Regions from separate parts of the Paenibacillus sp. BIHB 4019 genome, predicted to be linked through region 3. Evidence: a T-box and tRNA genes for the amino acid it is inferred to sense, from the RefSeq annotation. Region 3 holds a T-box; the other regions hold tRNA genes.
What was found. The T-box of region 3 lies ahead of leuS (leucine--tRNA ligase). A T-box ahead of a tRNA ligase gene usually reads a tRNA of that ligase, here a tRNA-Leu.
Positions count from the first base shown of each region.

Region 1: it has a tRNA-Leu gene. The T-box ahead of leuS (leucine--tRNA ligase) is inferred to sense a tRNA for this amino acid. The anticodon was not compared.
Region 2: it has a tRNA-Leu gene. The T-box ahead of leuS (leucine--tRNA ligase) is inferred to sense a tRNA for this amino acid. The anticodon was not compared.

Region 1 is NZ_CP016808.1:2,791,021-2,796,755, reverse strand. Features, by position in the region: gene nfsA (oxygen-insensitive NADPH nitroreductase) at 1-262, opposite strand, end outside; gene BBD42_RS11995 (helix-turn-helix domain-containing protein) at 262-1,647, opposite strand; partial or broken gene BBD42_RS32840 (AraC family ligand binding domain-containing protein) at 1,657-1,776, opposite strand; gene BBD42_RS11990 (ABC transporter substrate-binding protein) at 2,103-3,116, opposite strand; tRNA gene BBD42_RS11985 (tRNA-Leu) at 3,306-3,390, opposite strand; tRNA gene BBD42_RS11980 (tRNA-Lys) at 3,414-3,489, opposite strand; tRNA gene BBD42_RS11975 (tRNA-Gln) at 3,496-3,570, opposite strand; tRNA gene BBD42_RS11970 (tRNA-Glu) at 3,576-3,650, opposite strand; tRNA gene BBD42_RS11965 (tRNA-Thr) at 3,664-3,739, opposite strand; tRNA gene BBD42_RS11960 (tRNA-Asn) at 3,743-3,818, opposite strand; rRNA gene BBD42_RS11955 (23S ribosomal RNA) at 3,939-5,735, opposite strand, start outside.
Region 2 is NZ_CP016808.1:3,290,404-3,296,138, forward strand. Features, by position in the region: rRNA gene BBD42_RS14000 (23S ribosomal RNA) at 1-841, shown strand, start outside; tRNA gene BBD42_RS14005 (tRNA-Glu) at 926-1,000, shown strand; tRNA gene BBD42_RS14010 (tRNA-Val) at 1,011-1,086, shown strand; tRNA gene BBD42_RS14015 (tRNA-Asp) at 1,103-1,179, shown strand; tRNA gene BBD42_RS14020 (tRNA-Thr) at 1,194-1,269, shown strand; tRNA gene BBD42_RS14025 (tRNA-Leu) at 1,289-1,375, shown strand; tRNA gene BBD42_RS14030 (tRNA-Gly) at 1,385-1,459, shown strand; tRNA gene BBD42_RS14035 (tRNA-Pro) at 1,469-1,545, shown strand; gene isdG (heme oxygenase) at 1,729-2,847, opposite strand; gene BBD42_RS14045 (FecCD family ABC transporter permease) at 2,844-3,842, opposite strand; gene BBD42_RS14050 (ABC transporter substrate-binding protein) at 3,839-4,807, opposite strand; gene isdC (heme uptake protein IsdC) at 5,345-5,735, shown strand, end outside.
Region 3 is NZ_CP016808.1:4,739,711-4,745,445, forward strand. Features, by position in the region: gene BBD42_RS20560 (VanZ family protein) at 1-44, shown strand, start outside; gene lplA (lipoate--protein ligase) at 121-1,116, opposite strand; T-box leader at 1,392-1,607, shown strand; gene leuS (leucine--tRNA ligase) at 1,789-4,227, shown strand; gene comER (late competence protein ComER) at 4,274-5,113, opposite strand; gene BBD42_RS32325 (helix-hairpin-helix domain-containing protein) at 5,345-5,735, shown strand, end outside.

The DNA.
Region 1 (5,735 bases), 1.9 Mb from region 3:
CCGGGCATTCCTCAATATACGCCTGGTTGCCGGAAAGCTCGGCCAGCTGTTTCCGCTTATCTTGGTTGCTCACGTTGATTACCGTGAAGCACTGCATACTGCTTGAGGTAGATGCCTGCTGCGCCGCCTCTATTATTTTTGCCAGTGTCGGCTGTGGAATGGGGTTCGATTTGAATTTCCGTATGGAGCGGTGATTAAGCAGCACGTCTATCGTTTCAGGCCACATCATGATCAACCCTTTTCTATATATCGTTTTACTCATTAACCTACATCTTCGTTGTGCAAAAGGGCAACCGCCTCATCAAGCTGCCCATCAATGGCAAGCGGAGAATACACCCACCATTTGTTGAAAGGAACCATATGCATGCTGCCACTGCGGACTGCCGAGAGATTTTGCCAGCGTTCGGACATTTGCAACTGCTTAAAAGCTTCTGGAGCTCCTTTATCCTTCGAATTGACCATAATTATGAGCCGATCGGCGTCGTATTTTGACAGCTCATGATACGGTTTAGGCTCGGAAAAAATAAACGGCGCTCCCGCCTCCATATGCTGCTTCACAAGCGGATGGGGATTGAGGCCAAGTGTCTGAAAAAAAACATGTCCCATATTTCGGTCCCCTACCACTCTGAACGTTTCGCTTTCCATGACCAGCACGGCGCAAGTCTCCTTGCCGCCAATAAGACGCTGGACCCGTTCCCTCGCTTGATCCGCTTTAGCCAAATGCCGTTCCAACCATTCCCGTTCCTGTTTCCGCTTGCCTACAATGGCTGAAATTTGTCGCAGCTGCCCATATACGTCCTGGGCATGCCAATCGATAGGAATAACCTCGGCGAACTGGCTAAGCTGCTCCTGCTCCTCAGAAAGCATATGCTCATAACCTAAAATTAAGTCAGGCTTCATAGCACGAACAGCATCCATGTCACATGGTTCCCATTTGAACGGTGTCATTGCTTTTGCATGCTCACGCACATAATAATTTTCGAATAGATGGTAATCGGGGGCACCTACAGGCACATGACCAAGGGCAAGCAAATGCGACGTATAGAGAAGGCCAATAACCCGGGGCTCTCTCGTCTGCATATATACCCGGGGCGATACGCCCACCTGCTGCTTAAACTTCCGGCTAAAATAAAATTCATCCTTGAAGCCCACATGGCTGGCTACAGTGACCATATCATTCGAAGCGACCAGCAGCAGCTTCTTAGCCCGGTCCATGCGCAGCTTGCCCAAATAATCCATCGGGCTTGCTCCCGTCACCTGCTTGAACAAATGAGTGTACTGTCGTATGCCCACACCCGCCAAATTCGCGAGCTCCGGCAGCGTTATTTTGCTTTTATAGTTTTCCTTCATATATAAAATCGTTCGATGTACGGCATGCTCCGCATCCTTGGAATTGTTAGAAGCCAAAGCGGCGGCAGCAAATAAATAAATGGCCTCCTGCAGTAAAATATTGCGCTTAAATCGCTCCATTCCGCTCACAGCCATTCGTAAATCAAACAACGAATCCATAACGTCCATGAATGGGGCAAACGGCTTTATGAAGAAGGGCTGGCCAGTAGCAAAGGAAAGCAGCTCCTTTCCAGCTTCTACAATACTGGCGGACGCGGCTTCAAATTCGAGCGAATAATACTGAATACGTCCATCCACCGATCCACTGGCCTCTATAGTTGTTTTGGGCTCAAACAGAACACAAGTACCTGGCTGAAGAAATAGAGGATGTCCTTGGAACAATACGGTTGCGGTTCCTTGCGTTATGGCCCATAACGTGTATGCCATAGCGTTTTGAGACAGTGCTGGTATTCCTCCAGTACATGAACCTTTAGTAATCTGAACCCAGCGGAGCTGCAAATCATCTAGGTGTTCATCCTTATCCGCCATTTGACCTTGGTCCCCTCCCATTATGATAACCATTCTCAAAAATGCTATCATTTTATTGTAGCGGAAAAATGCCCAAGCGTAAACTTCTGAAGCCGTCCTTTGCCGGCTATGCTTCCGTTTCGCATAGAAATATACAGAAAGGATGGAAAAACCATATCCTTTCCTATACTTATAAAAAAAAGCTTTCCCCTTGAATCAGGAAAGCTTCATTGCCAGCTATTCGTTTATTTTTTGAATAACTGCATCGTTTCATCCAGCAAAGCATCGGTCGAAAACAATGTATAGGACCACCATTTTTCATGCGGTACGATATATACTTTGCCATTTTTCACTGCGGAAAGACTTTTCCAAATCGCCGATTGCTGCATTTCTTCAAAAAATTGCTCTGAACCCGGCTGCGTAATATCCACTTTCACGATCAACCGATCCGCATCATAATCCGGCAGTTTTTCAAGCGATAGCGAATCGGTATAAACAAAATAATCTTCGCTATCATCAATTTGCTTCTGAATGGACGGCAGCGGTTTAAGCCCCAGCAAATCATAAAGTACATGTCCCATGTTACGATTTCCAGCTACCTGAAACGAGTTTTTAACAATCTGGATCGCAGCAACTGTCTCATCTGGCCCGACATACTGCTTAATCTCTTCCTTGTATTTCGCCGCTTTCTCCTCATGCTGCTTAATCCACTGCTCAGCCTCTGCTTCTTTCCCTACAATACCAGCTATGAACTTCAGCTGCTCATACAAATTTACTCCCCATGGATAGATAACCGTAGGTGCAATTTTGCTCAGTTGGTCAACGACATCGGCTTCAACAAAAGATGAAGCAATAATAAGATCAGGCTTCAATTCCAAAACCGACTCATAATTAATCGGATAATCTCCAGCGATCGTAATTTGATCTTTATAATGGTTTAAATAATAATCCGGTGTAATTTCATAATTCAAGCCGCCAATCGGCGTAATGCCTAGTGCCAGCAATGGCGTAGTAGCGCTCACTGAAAAAATACGCTGCGGATTAGCCGGAATTTCCTTCTCTCCGTATGAGTCAGTGACTATGCGTGTATTAGAAGCGGCAGCTGGCTCCTGCCCCGTCGTTGCATTTGTCTGTTGTGCTGGAGATGCTGTTGATTCCGAGCCCGAATTTGCCGCTGTACTGCAGCCTGCGAGAACGATTAGACATCCTATAAGCAACGTAGCTAACCTAATCGTGTATTTCTTTGTTCCATTTACCACTGAACCCACCCTTTTCTGTTTCTTCATTGATAGCAATTCTCACTGCTATGCCATTATACACAATCGAACCTACAAGCAACATGGAAAATCGGGCGCACTTTACTGGATAAATTGGAGGAACGAGTATGTTAAAAACATCAAAAAACCCTTCTTATCATTTTCAGATAAAAAGGGTTGGATTTAATTAAATGGTGCGCGTGGAGGGACTTGAACCCCCACGTCGTGAAACGCCAGATCCTAAGTCTGGTGCGTCTGCCAATTCCGCCACACGCGCATGGGTAAAGCTATAAGAAAAAATGGTGAGTCATGTAGGATTCGAACCTACGACACCCTGATTAAAAGTCAGGTGCTCTACCAGCTGAGCTAATGACTCATGAAATGGCTGGGGATTCAGGGATCGAACCTGAGAATGACGGAGTCAAAGTCCGTTGCCTTACCGCTTGGCTAATCCCCAATAAATGGTGACCCGTAGGGGATTCGAACCCCTGTTACCTCCGTGAAAGGGAGGTGTCTTAACCCCTTGACCAACGGGCCTTACGAATAAAGCTGGAGCTCTCAACCGGGATCGAACCGGTGACCTCATCCTTACCATGGATGCACTCTACCTACTGAGCTATGAGAGCATATGGCTCCCCGAACAGGACTCGAACCTGTGACAACTCGATTAACAGTCGAGTGCTCTACCAACTGAGCTATCAGGGAATATTTCAGCTGTTCGTTGAATGACCTGGTAAAAAAAGGTCCAACGGTAAAGACGCTACGATTGAGTTGCGCCTTGAAAACTGGATGCGAAAGACAAAGTCTGAAACGTTAGCGTGTTATTAGGATAAGCCCTCGACCGATTAGTATTCGTCAGCTGCACGCATTGCTGCGCTTCCACCCCGAACCTATCAACCTCGTCGTCTTCAAGGGGTCTTACTAATTGGGAAATCTCATCTTGAGGGGGGCTTCGCGCTTAGATGCTTTCAGCGCTTATCCCGTCCGTACTTGGCTACCCAGCGGTGCTCCTGGCGGAACAACTGGTACACCAGCGGTACGTCCATCCCGGTCCTCTCGTACTAAGGACAGCTCCTCTCAAATTTCCTGCGCCCGCGACAGATAGGGACCGAACTGTCTCACGACGTTCTGAACCCAGCTCGCGTACCGCTTTAATGGGCGAACAGCCCAACCCTTGGGACCTACTTCAGCCCCAGGATGCGATGAGCCGACATCGAGGTGCCAAACCTCCCCGTCGATGTGGACTCTTGGGGGAGATAAGCCTGTTATCCCCAGGGTAGCTTTTATCCGTTGAGCGATGGCCCTTCCATTCGGTACCACCGGATCACTAAGCCCGACTTTCGTCCCTGCTCGACTTGTAGGTCTCGCAGTCAAGCTCCCTTATGCCTTTGCACTCTCCGAATGATTTCCAACCATTCTGAGGGAACCTTTGGGCGCCTCCGTTACATTTTAGGAGGCGACCGCCCCAGTCAAACTGTCCACCTGACACGGTCCCCGAACCAGTTTCATGGTCCTAGGTTAGAACTCCGATACGATCAGGGTGGTATCCCAACGTCGCCTCCACACAAGCTGGCGCTCATGCTTCAATGGCTCCCACCTATCCTGTACAGATCGTACCAAAGTTCAATATCAAGTTACAGTAAAGCTCCATGGGGTCTTTCCGTCTTGTCGCGGGTAACCTGCATCTTCACAGGTATTAAAATTTCACCGGATCTCTCGTTGAGACAGCGCCCAAGTCGTTACGCCATTCGTGCGGGTCAGAATTTACCTGACAAGGAATTTCGCTACCTTAGGACCGTTATAGTTACGGCCGCCGTTTACTGGGGCTTCGGTTCACAGCTTCGGATTGCTCCTAACCGCTCCCCTTAACCTTCCAGCACCGGGCAGGCGTCAGCCCGTATACTTCGCCTTACGGCTTCGCACAGACCTGTGTTTTTGCTAAACAGTCGCTTGGGCCTTTTCACTGCGACCCCCTCGGGCTATTCACCCTACCGAGGTACCCCTTCTCCCGAAGTTACGGGGTCATTTTGCCGAGTTCCTTAACGAGAGTTCTTCCGCGCGCCTTAGCATGCTCTGCTCGCCTACCTGTGTCGGTTTGCGGTACGGGCACCTTCACCTGGCTAGAGACTTTTCTCGGCAGCCGGAGTGCATGACCTTCGCTACTGTAATTTTCGCTCCCCATCACAGCCCAGCCTTAACGATGAGCGGATTTGCCTACTCATCAGCCTCACTGCTTGGACGGACTATTCCATCAGTCCGCGTCACTGCCCTTCTGCGTCATCCCATTGCTCATAACGGTTTACGGTGGTACAGGAATTTGAACCTGTTGTCCTTCCACTACGCCTTTCGGCCTCGCGTTAGGTCCCGACTTACCCTGAGTGGACGAGCCTTCCTCAGGAACCCTTAGGCTTTCGGCGGACAAGATTCTCACTTGTCTTTTCGTTACTCATACCGGCATTCTCACTTGAATACAGTCCAGCACTCCTTACGGTATACCTTCAACCTATATTCAACGCTCCCCTACCCAAGTACCCTATAGGCACATGTCATAGCTTCGGTGGTGTGTTTAGCCCCGTTACATTTTCGGCGCAGAGTCACTCGACCAGTGAGCTATTACGCACT
Region 2 (5,735 bases), 1.4 Mb from region 3:
AGACGGAAAGACCCCATGGAGCTTTACTGTAACTTGATATTGAACTTTGGTACGATCTGTACAGGATAGGTGGGAGCCATTGAAGCATGAGCGCCAGCTTGTGTGGAGGCGACGTTGGGATACCACCCTGATCGTATCGGAGTTCTAACCTAGGACCATGAAACTGGTTCGGGGACCGTGTCAGGTGGACAGTTTGACTGGGGCGGTCGCCTCCTAAAATGTAACGGAGGCGCCCAAAGGTTCCCTCAGAATGGTTGGAAATCATTCGGAGAGTGCAAAGGCATAAGGGAGCTTGACTGCGAGACCTACAAGTCGAGCAGGGACGAAAGTCGGGCTTAGTGATCCGGTGGTACCGAATGGAAGGGCCATCGCTCAACGGATAAAAGCTACCCTGGGGATAACAGGCTTATCTCCCCCAAGAGTCCACATCGACGGGGAGGTTTGGCACCTCGATGTCGGCTCATCGCATCCTGGGGCTGAAGTAGGTCCCAAGGGTTGGGCTGTTCGCCCATTAAAGCGGTACGCGAGCTGGGTTCAGAACGTCGTGAGACAGTTCGGTCCCTATCTGTCGCGGGCGCAGGAAATTTGAGAGGAGCTGTCCTTAGTACGAGAGGACCGGGATGGACGTACCGCTGGTGTACCAGTTGTTCCGCCAGGAGCACCGCTGGGTAGCCAAGTACGGACGGGATAAGCGCTGAAAGCATCTAAGCGCGAAGCCCCCCTCAAGATGAGATTTCCCAATTAGTAAGACCCCTTGAAGACGACGAGGTTGATAGGTTCGGGGTGGAAGCGCAGCAATGCGTGCAGCTGACGAATACTAATCGGTCGAGGGCTTATCCTAAACAACACGCTAACGTTTCAGACTTGTCTTTCGCATCCAGTTTTCAGTGTGCAACACACATTGATTGGTTTTAAACGTGATCATGGCCCGTTGGTCAAGTGGTTAAGACACCTCCCTTTCACGGAGGTAACAGGGGTTCGAGTCCCCTACGGGTCACCATACTTTTTTCGGAGGCTTAGCTCAGCTGGGAGAGCATCTGCCTTACAAGCAGAGGGTCGGGGGTTCGATCCCCTCAGCCTCCACCATTATGATTTTGAATACGGAGCTGTGGTGTAGAGGCCTAACATGCCTGCCTGTCACGCAGGAGACCGCGAGTTCGAATCTCGTCAGCTCCGCCATTCTTTCATTCTGTGCCGTTGTAGCTCAATTGGTAGAGCAACTGACTTGTAATCAGTAGGTTGGGGGTTCAAGTCCTCTCGACGGCACCATCTTTTTCAAAAAAAATATGCGGTCGTGGCGGAATTGGCAGACGCGCTAGATTCAGGTTCTAGTGGTGTAACAGCCGTGGAGGTTCGAGTCCTCTCGACCGCACCATATTTTTTTGCGGACGTGGCTCAGTGGTAGAGCATCGCCTTGCCAAGGCGAGGGTCGCGAGTTCGAATCTCGTCGTCCGCTCCATTTTTGTTTCGGGACGTAGCTCAGCTTGGTAGAGCACCTGGTTTGGGACCAGGGGGTCGCATGTTCAAATCGTGTCGTCCCGACCATTATATGTTTTACAGCATGTCTGAACTTGCTCGGTAATCGGAGCGCAAGAGCAGGCTTTTTTATTTGCCCGATAATAGATCAGCGTAACAGCTGATACATATGAAAGAAGCTTGCAATTCCACTCTTGAAGTGGAATTGCAAGCTTCTTTTTTCATTGGATTAAATGTGCTTGAAGCAGTAGGCTAGTTAGCCGCAGCAATCGGGTTTCTGATGACTTTAACTTCGTAGAAGGTAATTGTATTGGAAATAATATAGTCCGGTGTTCCACCACGACGAGAATGAGCTTCACGGAAAGCGTCGCTGCGAGTCCAAGCTTGGAAATCATCCTTCGTATTCCAGCGTGTTACAATGGATACTTCCTCATAATCTTTCGTTTTCTCTGTCAGCAAAACCTCAAGGCCAAGGAAACCCTCCGCTTTCTCTACATCGCCAACGCGGTCGAAGCGCTCAATCAGCTTATGGGCATTGCCTTTTGTAATATGGGATGCATTCGTTACAATAATCATTTTGGTGTCCTCCTGATTTTTTCTTGGATTCGGGATAATAAGGGGATAACCTTCATCAAATTTGATACGGGCATCCATATTATACACATCTTTTAAAAACTCTGAAGTTAGTACGGTTTGGGGTTCCCCTGTCATGGCAATTAATCCGCGTTTCATAGCAATCATATGGTCACAGTATGCAGCTGCTTGTTGGAGGTCATGTAAAACCATAACAATTGTAATCTGATGATTCCGATTAATCTGCTGCAGCATCTCCATTACATCGAATTGATGGGCAATATCGAGGTAAGTAGTAGGCTCGTCGAGCAGAAGAATATTCGTTTTTTGCGCCAAAGCCATTGCGATTCGGGCTTTTTGCTGTTCACCTCCAGATAAAGTGTAAAACATTTGGTGCTGGTAACGCTTAGTACCGGTAATCTTTAAGGCCCAATCGATGATGTCATTGTCTTCGTGTGTCATTTTGTTTTTGAACATAGGCTTATGAGGCGAGCGCCCAAAGGAGACGAGTTCACGTACCGTTAGGTCGGGAATCATTTCTTTGGATTGCGTAAGCATTGCGATATCTTTGGCAAAATCTTTGGTTTTGTAGCTTTTAAGCGGCTTTTGATTAATAAATACTTCGCCTTTGTCTGGCGTAAGCAGCTTGGTAATGACCTTCAGCATTGTCGATTTGCCTGATCCATTCGGACCAACAATGGCCGTGATTTTTCCAGAAGGGATAATCATATTGGCATCTTCCATTTCGAAAGCGCCGACGGATAAGCCTACATTATCAATATGAATAGCAGCATTCATCGTATTGCCCCCTTTTTACGTAATAGATAAAGAAAGAATGGTGCTCCCAGACAGGCAAGAAGGATGCCTACAGGAAGCTCAATCGGATCAAACCAGGTACGTGCGAATGTATCTGCTAAAACGACTAAAGATGCTCCACCGACTATAGAAAGCGGAAGGAGAAAGCGATAGTCGTCTCCGATAATTAAACGAACGGCATGTGGGACGACGAGTCCAACAAAACCAATGAGTCCAGCGACGCTGACGGCAGCTCCGGCTAACAGTGCAGCCAAAATAATGAGCAGGAAGCGCTGAATTTGAACTTTTTGGCCAAGCAGTTGGGCGGAGTCATCGCCTAGCAGCAGCACATTGGCTGGCTTAATCGCCAGAAAGCAAAGCAGCAAACCGACAATGGCATAAGGCGCCATAAAGGAGAGATGGCTCCAGCTTCTTCCGTTCAGCCCACCAGCAAGCCAAGGGAGAACCGATTGTACGCGGTCGCTATAGACGACCATAAGTCCATTTGTTACAGCGCCGAGCAGCGCATTAATGGCTACGCCTGCGAGTACGATTTTGATAGGCGATGTCCCTTTGTCCCATGCGCTCAAATAGATTAGCAGGCAAGTAATGCTTGCGCCTAAAAAGGCTGCTATTGGCAGCATATAGCCAAGCTGCGGAAGAACGACCATCGTAATGACAGCTGCAAGTCCGCCACCAGCGGAAACCCCAATAATGCCGGGATCCGCAAGAGGATTGCGCATTACGCCTTGCAGCAGAGCGCCTGATGCAGCTAGGCAAGCGCCTACGAGCAGGCCAATAATGACGCGCGGCATTCTTAAATTCATAATGATAGTTTCGTAACGGGGATCGGCATCGGAGGTGAGAACCTGGCCAATCTCTTTTAAAGTAATAGGAACGGAGCCGTAAACGAGACCGAAATAAGTAACAAGTAGCAAAATAATAGGCGCAATTATGATAGACCATTTGCGCCGGCGGCTTCGCTGAGTTTTATTCATGGCTGCGTCTTCGCTCCATCCAGCAATTCAATCATAAGGGTGAGCGCATCGGTGATACGCGTACCCGGGTTCGTGCCGAACAGATCAGCAGGAAGCACTTCGATGGCATTATTTTTTACAGCATCAAGTCCATTCCAGGCAGCATTGCTTTGCATTTCCTTTAGGAAGGCATCCTTTACCTGTTCCGGATTGCCATGCGTCATAATCATGACAACTTGCGGATTTGACTGAACGATTCTTTCTGAATTGAGCTGAGCATATTGTGGATAGCTTTGAAGCGCTTCATAATCCGAGGCAATATTTTCTCCGCCAGCCATCTCCAAAATGTTGCCGCTGAGAGAATTGGGCAGTGCAGCCATAAAGGTGCCCGGAGCGCCGTATACTAATAAAGCCCGCGTCTTGTTCGTGCTGGCATTTGCTGCAATTTGGCTAAGCTTGCCATCGATTTCGGCAATAAGCTCTTCAGCCCGCGACTGTTTTTGCAGAAGCTGGCCTAACAGCGTAATTTGCTTTTTAATATCGTCTATTGAATTGGCAGAGGAGAGCACCATCTTGGCCCCAATGCTTTCAATAGTGGGGATATCCTTCGTATTCATAGGATTGTTGCCGAGAACGACATCCGCTTTCAAAAAGGCGATTTTCTCCAGATCGACCTCGTGGGTAGAGCCGATTTGTTCCACGGCCTCCGCTTCTTCGTTGGCTAATGGAACGGAGGAGGTAGGCCGGCCGACGAGTGTTCCCCCTAGGGCATAAATAATATCGGCTTCACCATTGCTTAACGCTACAATATGCGAAGGGACAGCAGCAAATGTTAGTTGCCTTCCGGCGAAATCGGTTATGGCTACCGCATTTTGTTTCTCGGCTTGACTTGCAACCCCTTGTGAGGCGGCTGAATTAACATTTTGTGAGCAACCTGGTGCGGCTAAGAGAAGCAGGGCCAGCATCACAGGGTATACAATTTTCATATAATCCTCCCAATCCGATCTGATAATGATTATTATTATTAAAATAATGATATTGTAAATGATAATCAATGTCAATAAGAAATAAACAATATATAGAAAAAATAATTTATGGTTATACGCAAAATAAATAGCGGTATTCATTCTTTTTTAAACATAAATATAATATTATATCAATAAATTTATATGAAAATTGTGCATTTAAAAATGTTTGTTTAGTCTTTGAAATCAATTAAAGAAAAATAAACAAAAAAATATGTAAATAAACGATTGACAAAATTAATATAGTTACGTTAATATCAAGTTGTCGGGCAGCTGAGAAACAGCTTGCTAGGCATCCTGAGAGCTGTGAAGAGCATGATGCGCAGGCTTAGGAGTGGGGAAGGAAAGGTATATTTTTTTTGACACTCAATTGATAATGATAATCATTAACTTGATTGTTGTCTACCTTTTCTAAACTATTTTTTCTATACGACAGGAGAGGAGGAGAAAGACTTCATTCGTAAACTCCCAATATCAACCTTCTTAATTATTTGTTTTTTGGTTCTTCTTGCAGCGCCGTCGGCTTATGCAGAAAGCATGGCAGATGGTACATATACGATCGATTATGTCATCAAGAAAGCTGAAGATGAATCAGCATCTATGGCAAATGATTATTGGGAAAAGCCTGCCAAGGTTATCGTTGAAAATGGAAAAATAACGGTGCAGCTGCAAATTAATCATAGTGCTTGGGTAACAGAGTTCAAAGTTCCTGGCGGTGGGGGGTTCGTGAATACGAAGGTGATCAGCAGCAGCAAAGCTAATGATACCCGAGTTGTACAGTTCAATGTAGACGACTTGTCTAAAACGATGCTGTCAAAAATTCATGTTACGGTCCCCGATATTGATTATGATCACGACTACACTATACGATTCGATTTTGATACGAATA
Region 3 (5,735 bases):
GGAAGCTGGCAGTTGGCAAAAAAGGCATTCAAAGAACCTATTGATGATTCCATTCTATCAGGGGACATAGACAGCGCCCCGGACTCTCTTAATAAGAGAAGGCCGGGGCGCTGTTTATTTTTATTCGAAAATCAAGCCCATTAAGTCTTCCTTCGTTACTTTGCCGAAATAATAGCTTAAATCGATCTCGCCGAGCAGCTTGCCGAGTGCAGCAGCATCATAACGCTGACCGATGAGCTGCTTGGCAAATTCGCTGCTCTCGCCACGACCGAAGAAATCGCCATATACAGCGGCATCTGCAATAAGGCCTTCCTCAACTTGCAGACGTACATCAAACGTTCCAGCTCCTTCGATCCGCTTCGTCTGGCGCATATTGAATGCGGGCGACCGGCCATAATTCCAATCCCAGCTGCGATAGCGCGTTTGTGCCAGCTCGCGGACATCCGCCCATTGCGCCTCGGAAAGCTCGTAGTAAGGAATTTCCTCACTGCCTTCAAAAATGGAAGCAAGCACGCTTTGGCGGAATTCCTCAATTGTAATCGGCTCTGACAGAAACTCGGAAATGTTGGCTACGCGGCTGCGAATTGATTTTGTCGCTTTCGACACGTATTTTTCGGGATTCGCTTTCAAAGCGGATACGACATTTTCAATTTCGGAATCAAACAGCAAGGTGCCATGGCTGAACATTCTGCCGCGTCCTGAAAATTGTGCGTTGCCGGAAATTTTTCGTTCGCCGACTTGAATATCGTTTCGGCCCGTAAGCTCAGCCTGAACGCCAAGCGCGGCTAGTGCTTTCACGACCGGCTCGGTAAACTTCTTGAAGTTATGGAAGGATTGGCCGTCGTCGCTCATGATGAAGCTGAAATTCAAATTCCCTTCGTCATGATATACGGCTCCGCCGCCGGACAGCCGGCGCACGACATGGATGTTGTTTTCCTCTACGTAGCGCGGGTTGATTTCTTCCAGCGTATTTTGGTTTTTGCCAATAATAATGGAAGGCTCATTAATATAAAACAGTAAATAATCGTCCTCCGGCGGCAGCGACCGCAAAATATATTCTTCCAGCGCCAAATTAAGCGCAGGGTCTGTTATATGGTTGTTGCTTACAAAACGCATCATAACGATTCCTCCGAAAATAGTAATAGGTTGCAAAAGCTTGCTGCTCCTATTATACCCCTCCGTGGGGCAAATGCCATGGATAAATGAGAGCAGCTTTTTTGCCTCGCAAGGAGAATGGCGGTTCCTCGCAAAAAATGGCTGATGTTCTAGCATCGTTCATTTTAGCATGCAAGAAGTGAGCGTATTGGGATAAAAAGGGAGTCGCTTAGAGGCTTATCCCTTGACATCGCGTCAAAGCTTCATTATAATCGGAACTAATTCTTAAAATGTCACATATGGCGTTGATGAGGAACAGTAGTATCGCGGGGCATGGCTTAGAGAGCCGGCGGATGGTGCAAGCCGGACCTGCAGCGATATGAATCTCACCTTGGAGCTGTGCGCGCAAGCGTACCGTAAGGCCTGCGTTAAAGGCAACAAGTGAGCACTCGGCAAAGCATGTCCGGGGGCTAACTAGGGTGGTACCACGGGAGACAGCTCTCGTCCCTAGCGATCATACGCTAGGGGCGGGAGCTTTTTTGCATGAAATATAAGCATTTATAAGTTTTCCCTTATAAATAGGCTTATATTTCTCGAAATGAAACGCGCAGCGCCGCCAAAGGACAGCGACAGCCGTTTCACCTTGGAAGCCCGCTGAAATTTTGCTTTACCAAGCTTAAGGAGGAAACATTCATGAGTCAAGATCAGCAACCGCAAGGATATAATCCGCTGATAGTAGAGCCGAAATGGCAAAAATATTGGGATGAGAACAAGACGTTCGCTACGAAGGAAGAAGCGGGCAAACCGAAATTTTATGCACTCGATATGTTCCCTTATCCATCCGGTTCAGGCCTGCACGTCGGTCATCCGGAAGGCTACACGGCAACGGATATCGTGTCGCGTTACAAGCGTCTGCGCGGCTTTAACGTCCTGCACCCAATGGGCTGGGATGCGTTTGGCCTACCTGCAGAGCAGCATGCACTGGATACAGGGCAGCATCCGCGTGAAATTACATTTAAAAATATCGACAACTTCCGTCGTCAAATCAAATCGCTCGGCTTTTCCTACGATTGGGATCGCGAGTTTAGTACGACTGACCCGGATTATTATAAATGGACGCAGTGGATTTTCATCCAGCTGTACAATAAAGGCCTTGCATATGTTGCTGAAGTTCCAGTTAACTGGTGCGAAGCGCTGGGAACTGTGCTTGCCAACGAGGAAGTCATTGACGGACTAAGCGAACGCGGAAATCATCCGGTTGTACGCAAGCCAATGCGCCAATGGGTACTGAAAATTACCGAATATGCGGAGCGCCTGCTGGAGGATCTGGAGGAGCTTGACTGGACGGAAAGCATCAAGGATATGCAGCGCAACTGGATCGGCAAGTCTACAGGCGCCGAAGTAACGTTTGCTATTGAGGGTCATGACGCGAATCTTGTCGTGTTTACGACACGTCCGGATACTTTGTTCGGTGCCACTTATTGCGTGCTTGCGCCTGAGCATGAGCTGGTTGCCCAAATTACGACAGCGGATCAAAAGGCGGCTATTGAGGCATACCAGCTGACAGCTTCCCGCAAGAGCGATTTGGAGCGTACTGATTTGGCGAAGGAAAAATCCGGCGTTTTCACGGGTGCATATGCGATTAACCCGGTCAATGGCGAGAAAACGCCAATCTGGATTGCCGATTATGTACTTGCAGGCTACGGTACAGGTGCGATTATGGCGGTTCCAGGCCATGATACGCGCGACTGGGAATTTGCCACACAGTTCGGACTGCCGATTGTGGAAGTCGTGCAAGGCGGAGATATTTCCAAAGAAGCTTATACTGGCGACGGTGCCCACGTAAATTCCGATTTGCTGAACGGGCTTAATAATGAAGAAGCGATTGCGAAAATGATCAGCTTCCTTGAAGAAAAAGGCAGCGGCCATGGCAAAGTGACGTACCGTCTGCGCGATTGGCTGTTCAGCCGCCAGCGTTATTGGGGCGAGCCGATTCCGATTCTTCATCTGGAGGATGGCACAATGAAGCCAGTACCAGAGGACCAGCTTCCGCTGCTGCTGCCAGATGTTGATGCGATTAAGCCTTCGGGTACAGGGGAATCACCGCTTGCGAATGTTACGGAATGGGTCAACACGATTGATCCAGAAACGGGCATGAAGGCGCGTCGCGAGACGAACACGATGCCGCAATGGGCGGGCAGCTGCTGGTACTACCTGCGCTTTATCGATCCGAAAAACGACAAGGAAATTTGTTCGCCGGAGAAACAGCGCGAATGGCTGCCGGTTGACCTGTATATCGGCGGAGCGGAGCATGCTGTGCTTCACTTGCTGTATGCGCGCTTCTGGCATAAAGTATTGTATGATCTGGGCGTAGTTGAGACGAAGGAGCCTTTCCATAAGCTCGTGAACCAAGGGATGATTTTGGGCACGAACAATGAGAAAATGTCCAAATCCCGCGGCAACGTCATTAACCCGGATGAAATTGTATCGGAATTCGGCGGAGATACGCTGCGTTTGTATGAAATGTTCATGGGCCCGCTGGAAGCGACGAAGCCTTGGAACACGAACGGCGTAGAAGGAGCCTTCCGTTTCCTTAGCCGTGTATGGCGCTTGTTCATCGGTGACGATGGCAGCTTGAGTGCGAAAATTTCGGAAGGTGAAACGACTGAAGCGTTCAAGCGTACATGGCATCGCACCATTAAAAAAGTAACCGATGACTTTGAGCATCTGCGTTTTAACACAGCGATCAGCCAATTGATGATTTTTGTCAATGAAGCTTACAAAACCGAAGTGCTGCCGCGTGAAGCGATGGCTGACTTTGTGAAAATGCTGTCCCCGCTTGCGCCGCATATTGCGGAAGAGCTGTGGGAGAAGCTGGGCGGAACAGGGACGATTACTTACGAGTCCTGGCCGACATGGGAAGAGGCTTGGACGGTTGACCAAGAGGTTGAAATCGTCGTTCAAGTTAATGGCAAAATCATTGAGCGCCTGTCAATAGCGGCAGACACGGATGAAGCGGAAATGGAACGTCTTGCGAAGGAACTGGCTAAGGTGCAGGAGCTTATCGCAGGCAAAACCATCCGCAAGGTTGTAGCTGTAAAAGGTAAAATCGTCAACATCGTTGCCAATTAAACGTTAGCCACATGAAGAGGTGAACGGTCAGTTAGCTGAAGAACAGCTATTGACCGTTCACCTCTTCGCCGTAGAAAGATACGGAAACTTTGGCGACATCGTCATTGAATTTGGCATGAGTTGTGCGAATAAGCCGGTTGAATACATCATCGGTCTCATTGCGAAGCAATTTGAGCGCCTGTGCTGTAATGCCTCCGGGAACGGCTACCCGGGCCTGCACATCAGCTGGGGTAAGGCCTCCTTCGGTCAAGAGCAGCCCTGTCCCGAGCAGCATGGCACTTGCCACCTTGAGCGCTTCCTCGCGGTCAATGCCCGTCTCTTCAACTGCCGCGTCGACGAACTGCTCCAGCAGACAAGAAATAAACGCCGGTCCGCAGCTGGAGAGGTCGGAGACGACACGCGTATAGGATTCATCAATTTGCAGCGGTTCGCTAATAAAGGCGAGCAGCGCTTCGAGCCGTTCCTTGTCCTCGCTTTGGATGCGGGAGCCATAAATACATAAGGAAGCGCCGCTCCATACATGATTCGTAATGCTGGGAATGACTTTCGCTACTTTGCATGGGACGACTTCCTCAAGATGTGAGAGCAGCACCGGGCTTGTAATTGAAACTAGCAGCTGCTCAGGCCTTATGACAGAGGATATGTCGTCGATGACCTTTTTAAATTCATGCGGTTTAATGCAGAGAAAAACAATATCCTTGCCAAATGCGGCACGAGCATTGCTCGCTTCTGCTTGAAGTCCGGCATAGCGGTCAGCGAGCGCCTGCGCTTTGGAGAAAGTGCGATTGCTGACGGAAATTTGATCGGATTCCAGTGCTCCCGAAGCGATTAATGCTTCAATGAGCAGACTGCCCATCGTTCCCGTTCCAATAAATCCAACTTTCATGCGATGGCCTCCTTCGTTGTGAGGTTGTGAAATGGAAGCGGCCTTGTGGGGGCCAGATTTGAATCATTTTCTGATCCGAATTGATTTTCCGAAGTGAACAGGCTTTAAGGCGAAGTAAGCCTATTCGCAGTTTACCTGTTCTTCTACCGTATTCCTGACAACTTGGCAGTTATGTCAACGATTTTCATCTTTTTTGGAGCATTCATTCATAGCGAAAGGTGTGGATTAAGGATGGGGCAACGAGTGAAGGAGAAGCAGTATGGGAAAAGCCGGAATGGGAAGCGGGCGATTATGGCGGGTTGTTTGCTGCTTGCCTGCGGGCTGCTTGGAGCTGCCATGTTTATGCCGAAGGAGCAGGCTCCGAGCGGCTGGATGACGCTAAATGCGGCGGTAGAGGCAGCGTTGGAGCCAGAGCAAGGCAATGAACCTGCTTCTGCTGGGGTGAAGAGCGAGGCTGGAGAGGATAGCGGCTTAGGGAAGCAGGCGAATGGAGAAGGACAACAGGGGAGTACAGCGGCAAATGGCAGTAGTGGAAAACCGTCCTCGGACAGCGGTGAAGATGGGGAAAATGGGAGCGGGAAGATGCCAGCTACTGCTGATGGAGCAGTAGAAGGGACTGTAA